DNA from 4 places in the Enterobacter sp. SA187 genome. Region 4 is predicted to be linked to each of the others. Evidence: predicted binding sites of a transcription regulator. Region 4 holds the regulator's gene; each other region holds the start of a gene.
The links. Region 4 encodes PurR, which represses purine synthesis genes. Its sites were predicted from a motif close to CANGCAAACGTTTGCNTG; they were not measured.

Region 1 (3,775 bases), 2.2 Mb from region 4:
CTGACGGGGCTGGCGGCCATTATCATGGCGGTGGCGGTAACGGCGCTACTGTTTGCCCTGAGCCGTCCGGCGGTGAAGGTCAGCAAAGGCAAGCCGCTGCCGTTTCGCGCCGTGCTGGGGCGGGTCTGGCTGTACGGCATGGCGCTGGCGCTCGGCTCTGCCGGTTTTGGCGTCATCGCCACCTTTATCACCCTGTTTTACGACGCCCGTGGCTGGGATGGCGCGGCCTTCGCCTTAACGCTGTTCAGCTGTGCCTTTGTCGGCACACGGCTGTTTTTCCCCAATACCGTTAACCGCGTCGGCGGGCTGAACGTGGCGATGGTCTGTTTCGTGGTGGAAACCCTCGGCCTGGTACTGGTGGGGCTGGCTGTCGATCCCTGGATGGCAAAAATCGGTGTACTGCTGGCGGGGGCGGGTTTTTCGCTGGTCTTCCCGGCGCTGGGCGTGGTGGCAGTGAAGGCCGTGCCGCAACAGAATCAGGGCGCGGCGCTGGCGACCTATACGGTATTTATGGATCTTTCGCTGGGGGTGACAGGACCGGCGGCCGGGCTGTTGATGGCATGGGCGGGCGTATCGGTGATCTATCTGGCGGCTGCGGGGCTGGTGGCGGTGGCGCTGTTGCTGGCATGGCGGTTAAAAAAACGGCCTCCTGTGGAGACCGTTGTTTAACTATGCGTGTCCGGCAGAGACTTATTTCAGCACGATGGTGTTGATAATGTTCTCAGCTGCCGTTTGCGCCTGCTGCTGGTTTTCGGCCGGCAGCGTGACCTGAATGGTCAGCAATTTGTTATCCACTTTACCCAGCACCACGGAAGACCAGGCGGTCTGGCCTTTGGCAGAGATAATGCTGTCGAGCTGCTGCATTTTCTGGCCTTTCACGTCGATGGATTTGTTGGTCACCACCTGCAGCTGCGGATCGCGGCTGCGCTGCTGATCTTCCAGACGTTTGGTCAGCACGGACAGCTCTTCGTTGCTGTTATCGCCGACAATAACAATCACCGCTTTCTGGCCGGTCGCGTCAGAGTAGACGTGCATGTTGTTAGCCTGGGTGCCCAGTTTGCCGCTCTGATCGGTCATGTCTGCGGGCAGCGAGAAACTCAGCTTGCCGTCCAGCAGCGTTACTGGCTGACCGGTCGCATTGGCTTCCGCCGACGCAGCCTGCGCCGGAGTCGCTTTATCATTGTTGTCACAGGCCGCCAGCCCCATTACCAGCAGGCCAATACCGACATATTTAACCAGATTGCGCATTGACTTCTTCCTTTCGATAAACGGCCATAACGGCTCATTCGTCCATCTTATCACAAGTTATCAGGCGTACCTTTAACTGGCCTGCAACGCCGGAATTTCAGATTTATCTGCCAGTCTTTTCAGGCACATATTAAGCAGTACGCCGTACATCGGCAGGAAGAAGACCAGGCTGATAAGCACCTTAAAGCTGTAGTCAACGAGCGCGATTTCCATCCAGTGTTGCGCCATAAACGCATCCGGACTGCGCCAGAAGGCGATAAAGAAGAAGGCGATGGTATCGCTGGCGTTACCGAAGATGGTGGAAACCGTCGGCGCAAGCCACCAGTGGCGGCTCTGGCGCAGGCGGTTAAAGACGCGTACGTCGAGGATCTGCCCCAGCGTATAGGCCATAAAGCTGGCGGCGGCGATACGGGCGACAAACAGGTTGAAATGCGCCAGCGCGCCGAATCCCTGCCAGCTACCCATATAAAACAGCGACGAAATGATATACGACACCACCAGCGCCGGGATCATCACGGCAAAGATAATGCGTCGGGCCAGCGGCGCGCCAAAAATACGCACGGTGAGATCGGTGGCGAGGAATATAAACGGAAAGCTGAACGCGCCCCAGGTGGTGTGGAAACCAAAAATGGTGATTGGCAACTGCACCAGATAGTTACTGGAGGTGATCACCAGTAAATGGAATAGCGATAACCAGAACAACGCTTTTACGCGCTGGGATTGAGAGAACTGCGACATATTGTGACCTTTTTAGTGGTTGGGGTTAGGGAACCCAATTAATGCAACGTAATTTTATAAAGCCGCCGCATCATACTGCTTTGACTCACCATTGCAATGGCTAATTTTCACGCAATCGTTAACCTGACTTGCGTCACAAAAATGGCGGCGTAAACTAATGCGGTTTTTGACCGGATGAGACAACCATGAGCGATCTGTTTACCACACCTGACCACACCCTTGATGCCCTGGGGCTGCGTTGCCCGGAACCTGTCATGATGGTGCGCAAAACCGTGCGCAGCATGCAGGCGGGCGAAACCCTGCTGATTATTGCCGACGATCCGGCGACCACGCGCGACATCCCCGGTTTCTGCCGTTTTATGGAGCATGAACTTGTGGCGCAGGAGACAGAATCGCTGCCTTATCGCTATCTGCTGCGTAAAGGCGACTAGCCGCTGACCGCAAAAAGAACCCCTGTTGTCACATTGTTAAACCTCCGTTTCATTATTTTAGCGCTTTTGTGAACCGCTTCACCCCTGCCCGTCACAACCCAGGCTAATTTCTAAGCGTAAAAATAAAACACAGTTTTACCGCTGACCCTACCCTGGAGCTGACCCGATGAAAACGACCCTCAAGCCGTTACTGGCTTCGCTGTGCCTGTCCACCGCGTCATTACTGTTTGCCCCTGCCGTGATGGCGCAGGTGATCAAAGCCGCCGACGTGCATCCGCAGGGCTACCCGAACGTGGTGGCCGTGCAGAACATGGGCGAAAAACTCAAACAGCAAACCGATGGCAAATTAGAAATTAAAGTCTTCCCCGGCGGCGTATTAGGGGATGAAAAGCAGATGATTGAACAGGCGCAGATGGGGGCAATCGACATGATCCGCGTCTCGATGGCGCCGGTCGCCGCTATTCTGCCGGACATCGAAGTTTTCACTCTGCCGTACGTTTTCCGCGATGAAGACCATATGCATAAAGTGATCGACGGCGATATCGGCAAAAGCATCGGCGAAAAGCTGACTAACAACCCGAAATCGCGGCTGGTGTTTCTTGGCTGGATGGATTCCGGCACCCGTAACCTGATCACCAAGACGCCCGTCACCACGCCTGAAGCGCTGAAAGGGATGAAGATCCGCGTGCAGGGCAGCCCGGTGGCGCTGGCGACCCTGAAAGCAATGGGCGCGAACGCGGTGGCGATGGGGGTAAGTGAAGTGTACAGCGGCATGCAGACCGGCGTTATCGACGGCGCGGAAAACAATCCACCAACCTTTGTGGCCCATAACTACCTGCCGATCGCCAAGAATTACACCCTGAGCGGTCACTTTATTACCCCGGAAATGCTGCTCTATTCCAAAGTGAAATGGGACAAACTCAGCGCCGACGATCAGCAGAAAATCCTCACCCTCGCCCGTGAAGCCCAGGCCGAACAGCGCACGCTGTGGCAGGCGTATAACGCCGACGCGGTCGCGAAAATGAAAGCTGGCGGCGTGAAATTCCAGGAAATCGACAAGGCGGTCTTTGTGAAGGCGACAGAGCCGGTGCGCGCGCAGTATGGCGACAAACACCAGGATCTGATGAAAGCCATCGCGGATGTGAAGTAATTCTGCTGCGCCAGCCGTCCGCTGGCGCATAACGCCTTGTGGAGGACGTATGTCCGAAATCTACCTGAAGTGGATGGATCGCCTGTACCTGCTCGCCATGACAGTGGCGGGGATTTCCCTGCTGGTGATGACCATTGTCATCCCCATCGGCATTTTCTCGCGCTACGTGCTTAACCGCGGCGAATCCTGGCCGGAACCGGTCGCCATT
Region 2 (3,775 bases), 1.2 Mb from region 4:
ACCAGGGCTTCTGGCTCAGTAAGGGCAGGCGTTGCTTAACATCAGACCAGCTGTCCGGATTACCTTTGGTGCGGGCGGTCAGCGCGCGGGCGTCCAGCATGTGCGCGTAACCCATGTTATAGGCCGCTAGCGCAAACCAGATACGCTCTTCTTCCGGCACCGTCTCCGGCACTTTGCCCATCATGTCCTGCAAATAGCGCGCGCCGCCGCTGATACTCTGCTCAGCATCGGTACGATCGCTCAGGCCAAGGCTCTGGGCAGTGTTTTTGGTCAGCATCATTAAGCCGCGCACGCCGGTGGGCGAGGTGGCCTGGGTGTCCCAGTGGGATTCCTGATACGAAATTGCCGCCAGCAGCCGCCAGTCAATATTCTGCGCGTATTTCTCAAACAGCGGCTGCAGTTCCGGCAGCACATTGTCCACCGCCCGCAGGAAGGAGCGGGTATCGACATAGTCAAAGCCCTCGCCGTGGCCGAGATACTTCTCCTCCAGCCGCGCCAGGGTACCGTCTTCATTGATATCGTTAAAGAAATCGAGCATCGCCGCAGACAGGGTGTTGTCGCTGTCTTTGTGAGTAAACCAGGTTACCGGCTGCTCATCGCTGATATCCAGCGCCACCGCCAGTTCCGGATGCACCCGCTGGAACAGGCTGATGGCGACAGAATCCGCCACCGTGTACGCCAGCTTACCGTCTGCCACCTGTTGCAGCAGGGCGCTGGTGCCGAGTTTTTCATCCACCGTCCAGCTCAGATCCGGGAATTTCTGCGCTTTCAGCGCCTGCAAGTCGTTGATGGCGACATGCCCCGGCGCAATGGTCAGCTGCGAGGCGTTCACTTCCGCGAGCGAGCGCGGGCGATAGCTGCCCACCCGGTATACCAGTTGTTGCGAGACGGAATAGTAGATTGGCCCGGCCTGATAATTACGCACGCGCTCGCTGTTATACACCAGCCCGGCGGCCAGCATATCGGCGCGATCATGATCGAGATCGTCAAACAGCTGGCTGATATTCTGGCGCACCGTCACTTTCAGCGTCACGCCCAGATAATCGGCAAACTGCTGCGCCAGTTCGTAATCCAGACCGGAAGGCTTGTCGTCCACAGAAGACCAGGTCAGCGGGGAGACAATGGTGCTGACGCGCAGCTCACCGCGCGCCTGGATGGCGGCGATGCGGTTTTCGGCTTTAGTTGACCAGGGAATGGAAGGCCACAGCGCCGCTGCCAGCAGCAGGGTAACGATGCCGATAAGCAGATAATTAAGCTTTAATTTTTTCAATTAGTTAATTCTCTGCGCCGCGCGAGTCCTGAGTAGATGCTGCCCTGATAACAATAATGCGTGATGAAGGATGAGCGGCATTTTGCTTAACAATAAGGCAGTTGGCAACTAATTCGCAAAGCGGCAGGCGCAGCGGCGCAAAAACTGCGCCGATTTTATTTCCACGCAAACGGTTTCGTCGGCGCTCACTATTCTCTATAATGTGCCCGTTTTCCCCACCTTGCGCATACGTAAAGCGTCACCGACGCGCTAAAGACGAGAGACTTATGATGGAAATTCTGCGTGGTTCGCCTGCCCTGTCTGCCTTCCGTATCAACAAATTGCTGGCGCGTTTTCAGGCGGCCGACCTTCCTGTAAGCAACATTTACGCCGAGTATGTCCATTTTGCCGATCTCACCGCCCCGTTAACTGCCGATGAACACGCCCAACTGGCGCGTCTGCTGCAATACGGCCCGGCGCTCGCCAGCCATACCCCGGCAGGCAAACTGATCCTGGTGACGCCGCGTCCCGGCACCATTTCACCCTGGTCATCCAAAGCCACCGATATCGCCCACAACTGCGGGCTGGCGCTGATCAGCCGCCTTGAGCGCGGTGTGGCGTATTATGTTGACGCCGCTGAACTGAGCGTGGAACAGTGGCAGGCCGTGGCGGACGAATTGCATGACCGCATGATGGAAACGGTGTTCGCGGCGCTTGATGACGCGCAGCAGCTGTTTGCCCATCACCAGCCTGCGCCGGTTTCCAGCGTGGATATGCTGGGGCAGGGGCGTCAGGCGCTGAACGATGCCAACCTCCGTCTGGGGCTGGCGCTGGCGGAAGACGAAATTGACTACCTGTTCGATGCCTTTACCCGTCTGGGCCGCAACCCGAACGACATCGAGCTCTATATGTTCGCCCAGGCGAACTCCGAACACTGCCGTCACAAGATCTTTAACGCTGACTGGGTGATCGACGGCGAACAGCAGCCGAAATCGCTGTTTAAAATGATCAAGAACACCTTTGAACAGACCCCGGATCACGTGTTGTCGGCCTATAAAGACAACGCCGCCGTGATGGAAGGTTCAGAGGTGGGGCGTTTCTACGCCAGCCACGAAGAAGGGCGCTACGACTTCCACCAGGAGCCGACGCATATCCTGATGAAAGTGGAAACCCATAACCACCCGACGGCGATCTCGCCGTGGCCGGGCGCGGCAACCGGCTCCGGCGGTGAAATTCGTGATGAAGGCGCCACCGGGCGCGGCGCGAAGCCGAAAGCCGGGCTGGTGGGCTTCTCCGTTTCCAACCTGCGTATTCCGGGCTTTGAACAGCCGTGGGAAGAAGATTTCGGCAAGCCGGATCGCATCGTGACGGCGCTGGATATTATGACCGACGGCCCGCTTGGCGGCGCGGCCTTTAATAACGAATTCGGTCGCCCGGCGCTGAACGGCTACTTCCGTACCTATGAAGAAAAAGTGAACAGCCACAACGGCGAAGAGCTGCGCGGCTATCATAAGCCGATCATGCTGGCGGGCGGGATCGGCAACATTCGCGCCGATCATGTGCAAAAAGGCGAGATCAACGTTGGCGCGAAACTGATCGTGCTGGGCGGCCCGGCGATGAATATCGGTCTGGGCGGCGGCGCGGCGTCCTCTATGGCCTCCGGCCAGTCCGACGCGGATCTCGATTTTGCCTCCGTCCAGCGCGACAACCCTGAAATGGAACGTCGTTGCCAGGAAGTGATCGACCGCTGCTGGCAGCTTGGCGAGGCTAACCCAATCCTCTTTATTCATGACGTCGGCGCGGGCGGTCTGTCCAACGCCATGCCGGAACTGGTGAGCGACGGCAACCGCGGCGGTCGGTTCGATCTGCGCAAAATCCTCAGCGATGAGCCGGGCATGAGCCCACTGGAAATCTGGTGTAACGAATCCCAGGAGCGTTATGTGCTGGCGGTCGCCGCCGATCAGTTACCGCTGTTCGATGCCCTGTGCCGTCGCGAGCGCGCCCCTTATGCGGTGATTGGCGAAGCCACCGAAGAGATGCACTTAAGCCTGGCCGACAGCCACTTCGACAATCAGCCTATCGACATGCCGCTGGACGTGCTGCTGGGTAAAACGCCGAAAATGACCCGCACGGTGCAGACGCAAAAAGCGGCAGGCGAAGCCTTTAACCGTCAGAACATCACCGTGGCGGAGGCGGTTAACCGCGTGCTGCATCTTCCTGCGGTGGCGGAAAAAACTTTCCTTGTCACCATCGGCGACCGCAGCGTCACCGGTATGGTGGCCCGCGATCAGATGGTGGGGCCGTGGCAGGTGCCGGTGGCGAACTGTGCCGTGACTACCGCCAGCCTCGACAGCTACTATGGCGAAGCCATGTCGCTGGGCGAACGCGCGCCGGTGGCGCTGCTGGACTTTGCCGCCTCTGCCCGTCTGGCGGTGGGCGAAGCCCTGACCAACATCGCCGCCACGCAGATTGGCGACATCAAACGCATTAAGCTCTCCGCCAACTGGATGGCGGCAGCCGGCCACC
Region 3 (3,775 bases), 2.0 Mb from region 4:
CACGCCCTGGGGGGAAAACTCAGTATTCACAATAGGATCGAACAGGTGCAGCGAGCCGTAGATAAACTCGCTGGCGTTCATCGACAGCCTGCCGTCGTCGCTCTGCCAGTCGCCCTCGCTCAGCGTCAGGTTGCGCACGCTCAGATCCAGATCGGTTACCGCCCAGTCCGGCCCCTGCAGGCGCGCGTCTGTCACTTCCAGCCTGCCAATCTGCAACGATGGCAGCGTGGTGAGCGGCATAAAGAAATCGCTCAGGGATTTGTCGCTTTGCAGGCGGATGTCATTGAGACGCAGGCTGTCGATAATCCAGCCGCCGTTGGCGGTACGGCGGGCGGTACCGGTGAGCGAGCCGCGCGCCATATCCGCGCCAATGGTGCTCAGCGTCACCTCATTGTTGTCGATACTGCCCTGAATGAGGACATTACTGATGGGGACGCCATTCAGCGTCATGGAGCCTGCGCTCACCTGGATTTGCGCCTGGCTGCCAAGCACATTGCCCGCTTTCGGCTGCCAGGGGCTGACGCCGCCTGTCACCCGCTGGGCACTGAGATCCCAGCCAGTCGCCGGACTGTTGAACGCCATATTGTTCAGTTGCAGGCGGTCGGCCTGGAAGGGCAGCGGCGCGGTATCCGGAGATAAATTCAGCGTCCCGTCTGACAGCAAAATAGTATCGGCATGCAGCGGATCGGTGAACTGACGGCTACTCAGCCCAATATCCACCGCTTTCGCATCCAGGGTAGCGGGCTGGCCCTTGCGGCCAAACGTAACGCTCTTTAACAGCACATGGGAAGGCGAAGAAAAGCGGTGATCCACTGCCTCAACGGTGAGCTGGTAATCACTGTTATCCGTAACCCAGTGGCCCACCTGCGCTGCGCCCCAGCGCGTCTGGATCAGAAAATAGGCTGCAAGAATCAGCACCAGCAGCGCGATCAGCAGATAAATCAGCAGCTTTCCAATGAGTTTCATCGTCTTCCCTTCCTCTATGCAGACAGGGAATTTATGCACGATTTATGCGCAATGCTCAAGGAGGGAATGGTGAAAGCGTGTAACGGCGACAGCAGGAAAGCCCCGCTGCCGCCGTGAAAATCAGTTTTTCTCAGGCGGGAAAACGAGGTTCAGCACGATAGCGGTGATACCGCCCGCGGCGATCCCCGAGGAGAGCAGATTCTTCAGCCAGTCCGGCGCAAACTGCAGGATCAGCGGCTGCTGGGAAACGCCCAGACCGACCGCCAACGACAGGGCGATAATCATGATCGCGCGGCGGTTCAGCGGCTCGCGGGACACGATACGCACCCCGGAAGCGGCAATGGTACCGAACATCACCAGGGTCGCGCCGCCCAGCACCGGCTCAGGAATGTGCTGCACGAAGCCACTCACCGCCGGGAACAGGCCGAGCACGATCAGCATCAGCGCCACTACAAAACCGACATAACGGCTGGCCACGCCGGTCAGCTGGATCACGCCGTTGTTCTGTCCGAAACAGGAGTTCGGAAAGGTGTTGAACACCGCCGACACAAAGGAGTTCAGGCCGTTCGCCAGCACGCCGCCTTTCAGGCGCTTCATGTACAGCGGCCCGGAAACCGGCTGTTCGGAAACGTCAGAGGTGGCGGTAATATCGCCGATGGTTTCCAGCGAGGTGATCATAAATACCAGCATCAGCGGCAGCAGCAGGCTCCAGTCGATACCTAAACCGTAATAGAGCGGGGTGGGGACCATGATTAGATCGCTGCTGGTCGGCGCGGTGTTCTCAGGCAACATACCCAGCGCCCAGGCGAGGATATAACCCACCGCCATAGCGATCACCAGCGAGGCCACGCGCAGATACGGATTGCGCTGACGGTTAAGCAGGATGATCACCGCCAGCACCGCACCCGCCAGCAGCAGGTTTTTCGGCGCGCCGAAGGTGTGATCGGCCATGGCGCCATAGCCGCCGCCGATAGAGGTCAGGCCGACCTGGATCAGCGACAGACCGATAATCATCACCACCACGCCGGATACCAGCGGCGTAATAATGCGGCGCGCCAGGTGCAGCACGCGGGAAAGGACCATTTCGGTACAGCTTGCCAGCATCAGGGTGCCAAACAGCGCCGCCATCATGGTCGGCACATCCGCGCCGCCGGTTTTCAGCGCCGTGCCGCCCATGATCAGCGGGGCCACAAAGTTAAAGCTGGTGCCCTGAATGGATAACAGCCCGGAGCCAACCGGTCCCCACGCTTTGATCTGAATAATGGACGCCACACCGGAGGCGAACAGCGACATGCTGATGATGTGCTGCGTGTCCTGAGCCGGTAAGCCGAGCGCCTGACAAATCAGCATCGCCGGGGTGATGACCGCAACAAACATTGCCAGCAGATGCTGACAGGCGGCAAAAAGCGTTTGTGCCAGCGGCGGGCGATCTTCCAGGCGGTAGATCAGCTCACTATTATGCTGCGGCGCAACCGGTTGCGCATTTTCAGACTCGACGGTGTTAACGGACATCTCTGGCGATCCCATGATGGAAAAGCGGGGATTTTATCGGACTGAATGGTAAAAGCAAACGTTTGCCAGCAAAAAATCTCATAATTAAAAGGGATAAAAAGCGACCGGGATATAGCGTTATGCGTATGTCAGAGTGAATGGCTGAAAATTTGCGTCAGGCGTTGGAATAGCGTTCAGTTTCCGGCATCCAGCGCTCGATCAGCGCAAGCGCCTGTTCCGGATAACGCTCATGAATATGACGGGCGAGGCGCTGTACATCAGGGATCATCGCCTGGTCGCGCAGCAGATCGGCGACTTTGAATTCAGCGTTGCCGGTCTGTCGGGTACCGAGCAGTTCGCCGGGGCCGCGAATTTCCAGATCCTTTTGCGCAATCACAAAGCCATCGTTACTGTCGCGCAGCACCTGCAGGCGTTTCTGCGCGGTTTTCGACAGCGGGGATTTGTACAGCAGTACGCAGTGGGACGCCACCGCGCCACGACCGACGCGACCCCGGAGCTGGTGGAGTTGCGCAAGGCCCAGCCGTTCCGGATTTTCGATGATCATCAGGCTGGCGTTGGGCACGTCCACACCTACCTCGATGACGGTGGTGGCGATCAGCAGATGCAGCTCGCCCAGCTTAAACGCCTGCATCACCGCCTGTTTTTCGGCGGGCTTCATGCGGCCATGAACCAGACCGACGTTAAGCTCCGGCAGCGCCAGCTTCAGTTCTTCCCAGGTGGCCTCGGCTGCCTGGGCTTCCAGTAAATCGGATTCTTCGATCAGCGTGCACACCCAGTAAGCCTGGCGGCCTTCGCTCATGCACGCCTGGCGTACGCGATCGATAATATCGCTGCGGCGCGTGTCGGGAATGGCCACCGTGGTGACGGGCGTACGTCCCGGCGGCATTTCGTCGATCACAGAGGTATCGAGATCGGCATACGCCGTCATCGCCAGCGTACGCGGAATAGGGGTTGCGGTCATGATCAGCTGATGAGGATGAAAGCCCTGTTGCTGGCCTTTTTCCCACAGCGCCAGCCGCTGATGCACGCCAAAGCGATGCTGTTCGTCGATGATCACCAGCGCCAGGCCGTTAAACTGCACCTGTTCCTGGAAAATGGCGTGGGTGCCGACAATCATCTGCACCTGACCGCTGGCGATGGCATCCTGCTGCGCCACGCGCGCTTTGCCCTTCTGTTTACCCGCCAGCCAGCCGACTTCAATGCCGAGAGGGGCAAACCAGGCGCGGAAATTGTTAGCGTGCTGCTCGGCAAGCAGTTCGGTGGGGGCCATCATCGCCACCTGTTTGCCATTGGCGAT
Region 4 (3,775 bases):
GAAGATACGATTAGTGCGGTGCGCCGGATAGTGATCCGTCACCAGCGCCTGCCAGGTGACGGCGGCAGCGCAGACGCCGATCGCCTGGATAAAACGCAGCACCAGCAGCCAGGTGGCGTCGCGCACCCACAGCATGCCCAGACAGCCGACGGCAAAGAGCGCCAGACCGCTTAACAGCACCGGGCGGCGACCATAAGTATCGGACAGCGGACCCCACGCCAGTTGCGCAACCGCAAATCCGGCTAAAAACAGACTCAGGCTGGCGCTGACGGCAGCCGCCGGGGTTTGTAGATCATTCTGAATAACGGCGAAGGCGGGTAAATACATATCTGTAGCCAGAAAGCCCAGTACGCTTAACCCCGCCAGCCAGACTAAAAATCCTTTTCCAGGTTTCATGTCACGTTCTCTTGTTTTGGCAGGTGAGCAGAGCGGCAGAGTGTAGGGAGTGCAATGACGGTTGTGAAACGCTAATATTTGCACATTGCATTCAAAAAATTTGCAGGCAGAACATGTGGTCAGAATATTCACTGGAAGTGGTTGATGCGGTGGCACGAACCGGCAGCTTCAGCGCCGCGGCGCAGGAACTCCACCGGGTCCCATCGGCGGTTAGCTATACGGTGCGGCAACTGGAAGAGTGGCTGGCGGTGCCGCTGTTTGAGCGCCGTCACCGTGACGTGGTGCTTACCCCGGCCGGGCGCTGGTTTTTAAAGGAAGGGCGATCTGTTATCAAAAAAATGCAGATCACCCGTCAGCAGTGTCAGCAGATCGCCAACGGCTGGCGGGGGCAGTTATCCATCGCGGTGGACAATATCGTTAAGCCCGAACGTAGCAGGCAAATGATCGTCGATTTCTACCGCCACTTTCAGGATGTGGAGCTGATCGTCTTTCAGGAAGTATTCAACGGCGTGTGGGACGCGCTGGCGGATGGCCGCGTGGAACTGGCGATTGGGGCGACCCAGGCGGTGCCGGTGGGCGGGCGCTACGCCTTCCGGGATATGGGGAAATTGAGCTGGAAGTGCGTGGTATCCCGTGAACACCCGCTGGCGGCGATGGACGGGCCGCTGAGCGATGACACCTTGCGCAACTGGCCGTCGCTGGTGCGCGAAGACACCTCCCGCTCGCTGCCGAAGCGTATCACCTGGCTGCTGGATAACCAGCGGCGCATCGTCGCGCCCGACTGGGAATCCTCGGCGGCCTGTCTGTCGGCGGGATTGTGTATCGGCATGGTACCGGCGCATTTTGCCAGGCCCTGGCTTGATCGCGGAGAGTGGGTGGCGCTGCCGCTTGAAAACCCCTTCCCGGACGCCGCCTGTTGCCTGACGTGGCAGCAAAAGGACAATTCGCCCGCCTTAAGCTGGCTGCTCGATTATTTAGGAGACAGCGAGACGCTGAATAAAGAGTGGTTGCGGGAGCCAGAGTGACTGGCTCCCGGCAGGCTTAACGGCGGTAGTCGCGGAACGGGCCGTCGGCGACCGAGCGGCGTTCGATGAGACGCGGGTGCACCTCAATGGACTGCGACTCTTCACGCTTGCTGACGATCCTGTCCATCAGCATATTGAAGGCCGTTTCGCCCAGCGAATCTTTCGGCTGGTGAATGGTGGTCAGCGCCGGAGTGAAGAAACGCGCGTTGCGCACGTTGTCATAACCAATCAGCGACACGTCCTGCGGCACGCGCAGACCCATTTCATCAGCCCCGCAGAGCGCGCCCATCGCCATCACGTCGCCGCCGCAGAAGACTGCGGTCGGACGATGCGGCTGGGAGAGGATCTGCTGCATGGCGCGGTAGCCGGATTCCGGCTCAAAGTCGCCCTGCACGATCCAGTTTTCCGGCACCTTAATCAGCGCTTCTTCCATCGCTTTCATAAAGCCCGCCAGACGGCCCGCGCCGGTGTTACGCTCAAGCGGGCCCGGAATGACGCCGATTTCACGGTGGCCACGTTCGATCAGATAACGGCCCGCCATATAGCCGCCTTCAAAAGCGTTATCGATCACCGAATCGGTAAAGTCCGCTTTCGCTTCGCCCCAGTCCATCACCACCATCGGGATATGACGGTACTCTTCAAGCATGCGCAACAGCGGGTCCGGGTATTCAGAACACATCACCATCAGGCCGTCGACGCGCTTTTGCGCCATCATCGACAGATAAGCGCGCTGCTTTTCCAGGTTGTTCCAGGCGTTGCCGAGGATCAGGGTATAGCCCTTCTGGAAGCAGTTTTTCTCAACAGCTTCAATGATTTCGGCGAAGTAGGGCGCTTCGCTGCTGGTCGCCAGCAAGCCAATCGACTTGGTATGGTTAACCTTCAGACTGCGCGCCACCGCGCTTGGGGAATAATGCAGCTCTTTGATGGCTGCCCACACCGCGTTGCGCGTTTCTTCCGCAACAAAACGGGTTTTGTTAATAACATGTGATACGGTTGTAGTGGAAACGTTTGCGCGTTTCGCTACATCTTTAATTGTTGCCATTAGATCTCACTCCAGACCATATCTTAAACTCCTGATACTTCTACAGGTAAACGTTTGCCTTAAAAAACCCTTCGCACAACATTTTCAGGTTGCGATACGCCGGGAAAACAACACAGGACGTCAGGAGGGGTCAGTGGCCGGTACACGAATAAATTTAGCGTGGAATTCTGGCTGATCTTGATGAAAAGGGGAAGTCTAAAAATGGTTATCAATCTAAAACAGAGAAGATTTTTGCGTTTAACTGTGCAAAAATGAGCAATCTCACTTTTTGTGGGGGTTAACAAAGGAGAAAAAATGATGGATAGCAATCTGAAGTATTCGCTGTTTACTACCGTAATCGTGCTCAGCCTGATCGTTGCTGGCGCAATGACTGCCGCTTTTAATTGATCCAGAGCAGGGAGAGCGCTCTCCCTCTCTTTTTCATTCCCGCCGATTGTTATCAAATTTGCAATAATCTTTTGTCACTTCATTAACTTCTGTTTTTTTGTGATTAATGTCATGCTTTTGACTTCACCGCGGGGCGCTCTGTACGCCATCGCATTACTGGAGTCATGTAATAATGAAGATAAATTTTCCCCTGCTGTCACTGGCAATCGGGGCTTTTGGGATAGGTACAACTGAATTTTCACCCATGGGATTGCTGCCGGTAATCGCCCGTGGCGTTGACGTCTCGATCCCTGCCGCCGGCATGCTGATCAGCGCCTATGCGATCGGCGTGATGGTGGGCGCCCCCCTGATGACGCTGCTGCTGTCGCATCGCGCCCGTCGTAACGCGCTGATCTTCCTGATGGCGATTTTCACCCTCGGTAATGTACTGTCGGCCATTGCGCCGGATTACACCACGCTGCTGTTATCGCGCATTATCACCAGTCTTAACCACGGCGCCTTCTTTGGCCTGGGTTCAGTGGTGGCCGCAAGCGTGGTACCGAAACATAAACAGGCCAGCGCCGTGGCGACCATGTTTATGGGACTGACCATCGCCAATATCGGCGGCGTTCCAGCGGCCACCTGGCTTGGGGAAACCATCGGCTGGCGGATGTCCTTCCTCGCCACCGCAGGTCTTGGCGTGGTGTCGATGTTAAGCCTGTTCTTCTCCCTGCCGAAGGGCAGCGCGGGCGTGCGTCCGAATGTGCGCCAGGAGCTGGCGGTGCTGATGCGCCCGCAGGTTTTATCGGCGCTGCTGACCACCGTGCTGGGCGCCGGGGCGATGTTCACCCTTTATACCTATATCTCGCCGGTGTTGCAGGAGCTGAATCACGCCACGCCATTCTTTGTCACCGCAATGCTGGTGCTGATCGGCGTGGGCTTCTCG

Region 1: the regulator PurR is predicted to act here: its motif matches at 2,095-2,112, upstream of tusA (sulfurtransferase TusA).
Region 2: the regulator PurR is predicted to act here: its motif matches at 1,433-1,450, upstream of purL (phosphoribosylformylglycinamidine synthase).
Region 3: the regulator PurR is predicted to act here: its motif matches at 2,530-2,547, upstream of BMF08_RS05145 (nucleobase:cation symporter-2 family protein).

The regions. Positions count from the first base shown of each region.
Region 1 is NZ_CP019113.1:863,464-867,238, reverse strand. It holds gene BMF08_RS04330 (MFS transporter) at 1-669, shown strand, start outside; gene BMF08_RS04325 (DcrB family lipoprotein) at 691-1,248, opposite strand; gene BMF08_RS04320 (7-cyano-7-deazaguanine/7-aminomethyl-7-deazaguanine transporter) at 1,321-1,986, opposite strand; gene tusA (sulfurtransferase TusA) at 2,172-2,417, shown strand; gene BMF08_RS04310 (TRAP transporter substrate-binding protein) at 2,584-3,567, shown strand; gene BMF08_RS04305 (TRAP transporter small permease) at 3,617-3,775, shown strand, end outside.
Region 2 is NZ_CP019113.1:4,322,953-4,326,727, reverse strand. It holds gene mltF (membrane-bound lytic murein transglycosylase MltF) at 1-1,270, opposite strand, end outside; gene purL (phosphoribosylformylglycinamidine synthase) at 1,537-3,775, shown strand, end outside.
Region 3 is NZ_CP019113.1:1,051,253-1,055,027, reverse strand. It holds gene BMF08_RS05150 (AsmA family protein) at 1-966, opposite strand, end outside; gene BMF08_RS05145 (nucleobase:cation symporter-2 family protein) at 1,087-2,478, opposite strand; gene recG (ATP-dependent DNA helicase RecG) at 2,633-3,775, opposite strand, start outside.
Region 4 is NZ_CP019113.1:3,083,398-3,087,172, forward strand. It holds gene punC (purine nucleoside transporter PunC) at 1-396, opposite strand, end outside; gene punR (DNA-binding transcriptional activator PunR) at 510-1,421, shown strand; gene purR (HTH-type transcriptional repressor PurR) at 1,438-2,463, opposite strand; gene cydH (cytochrome bd-I oxidase subunit CydH) at 2,758-2,850, shown strand; gene BMF08_RS14760 (MFS transporter) at 3,023-3,775, shown strand, end outside.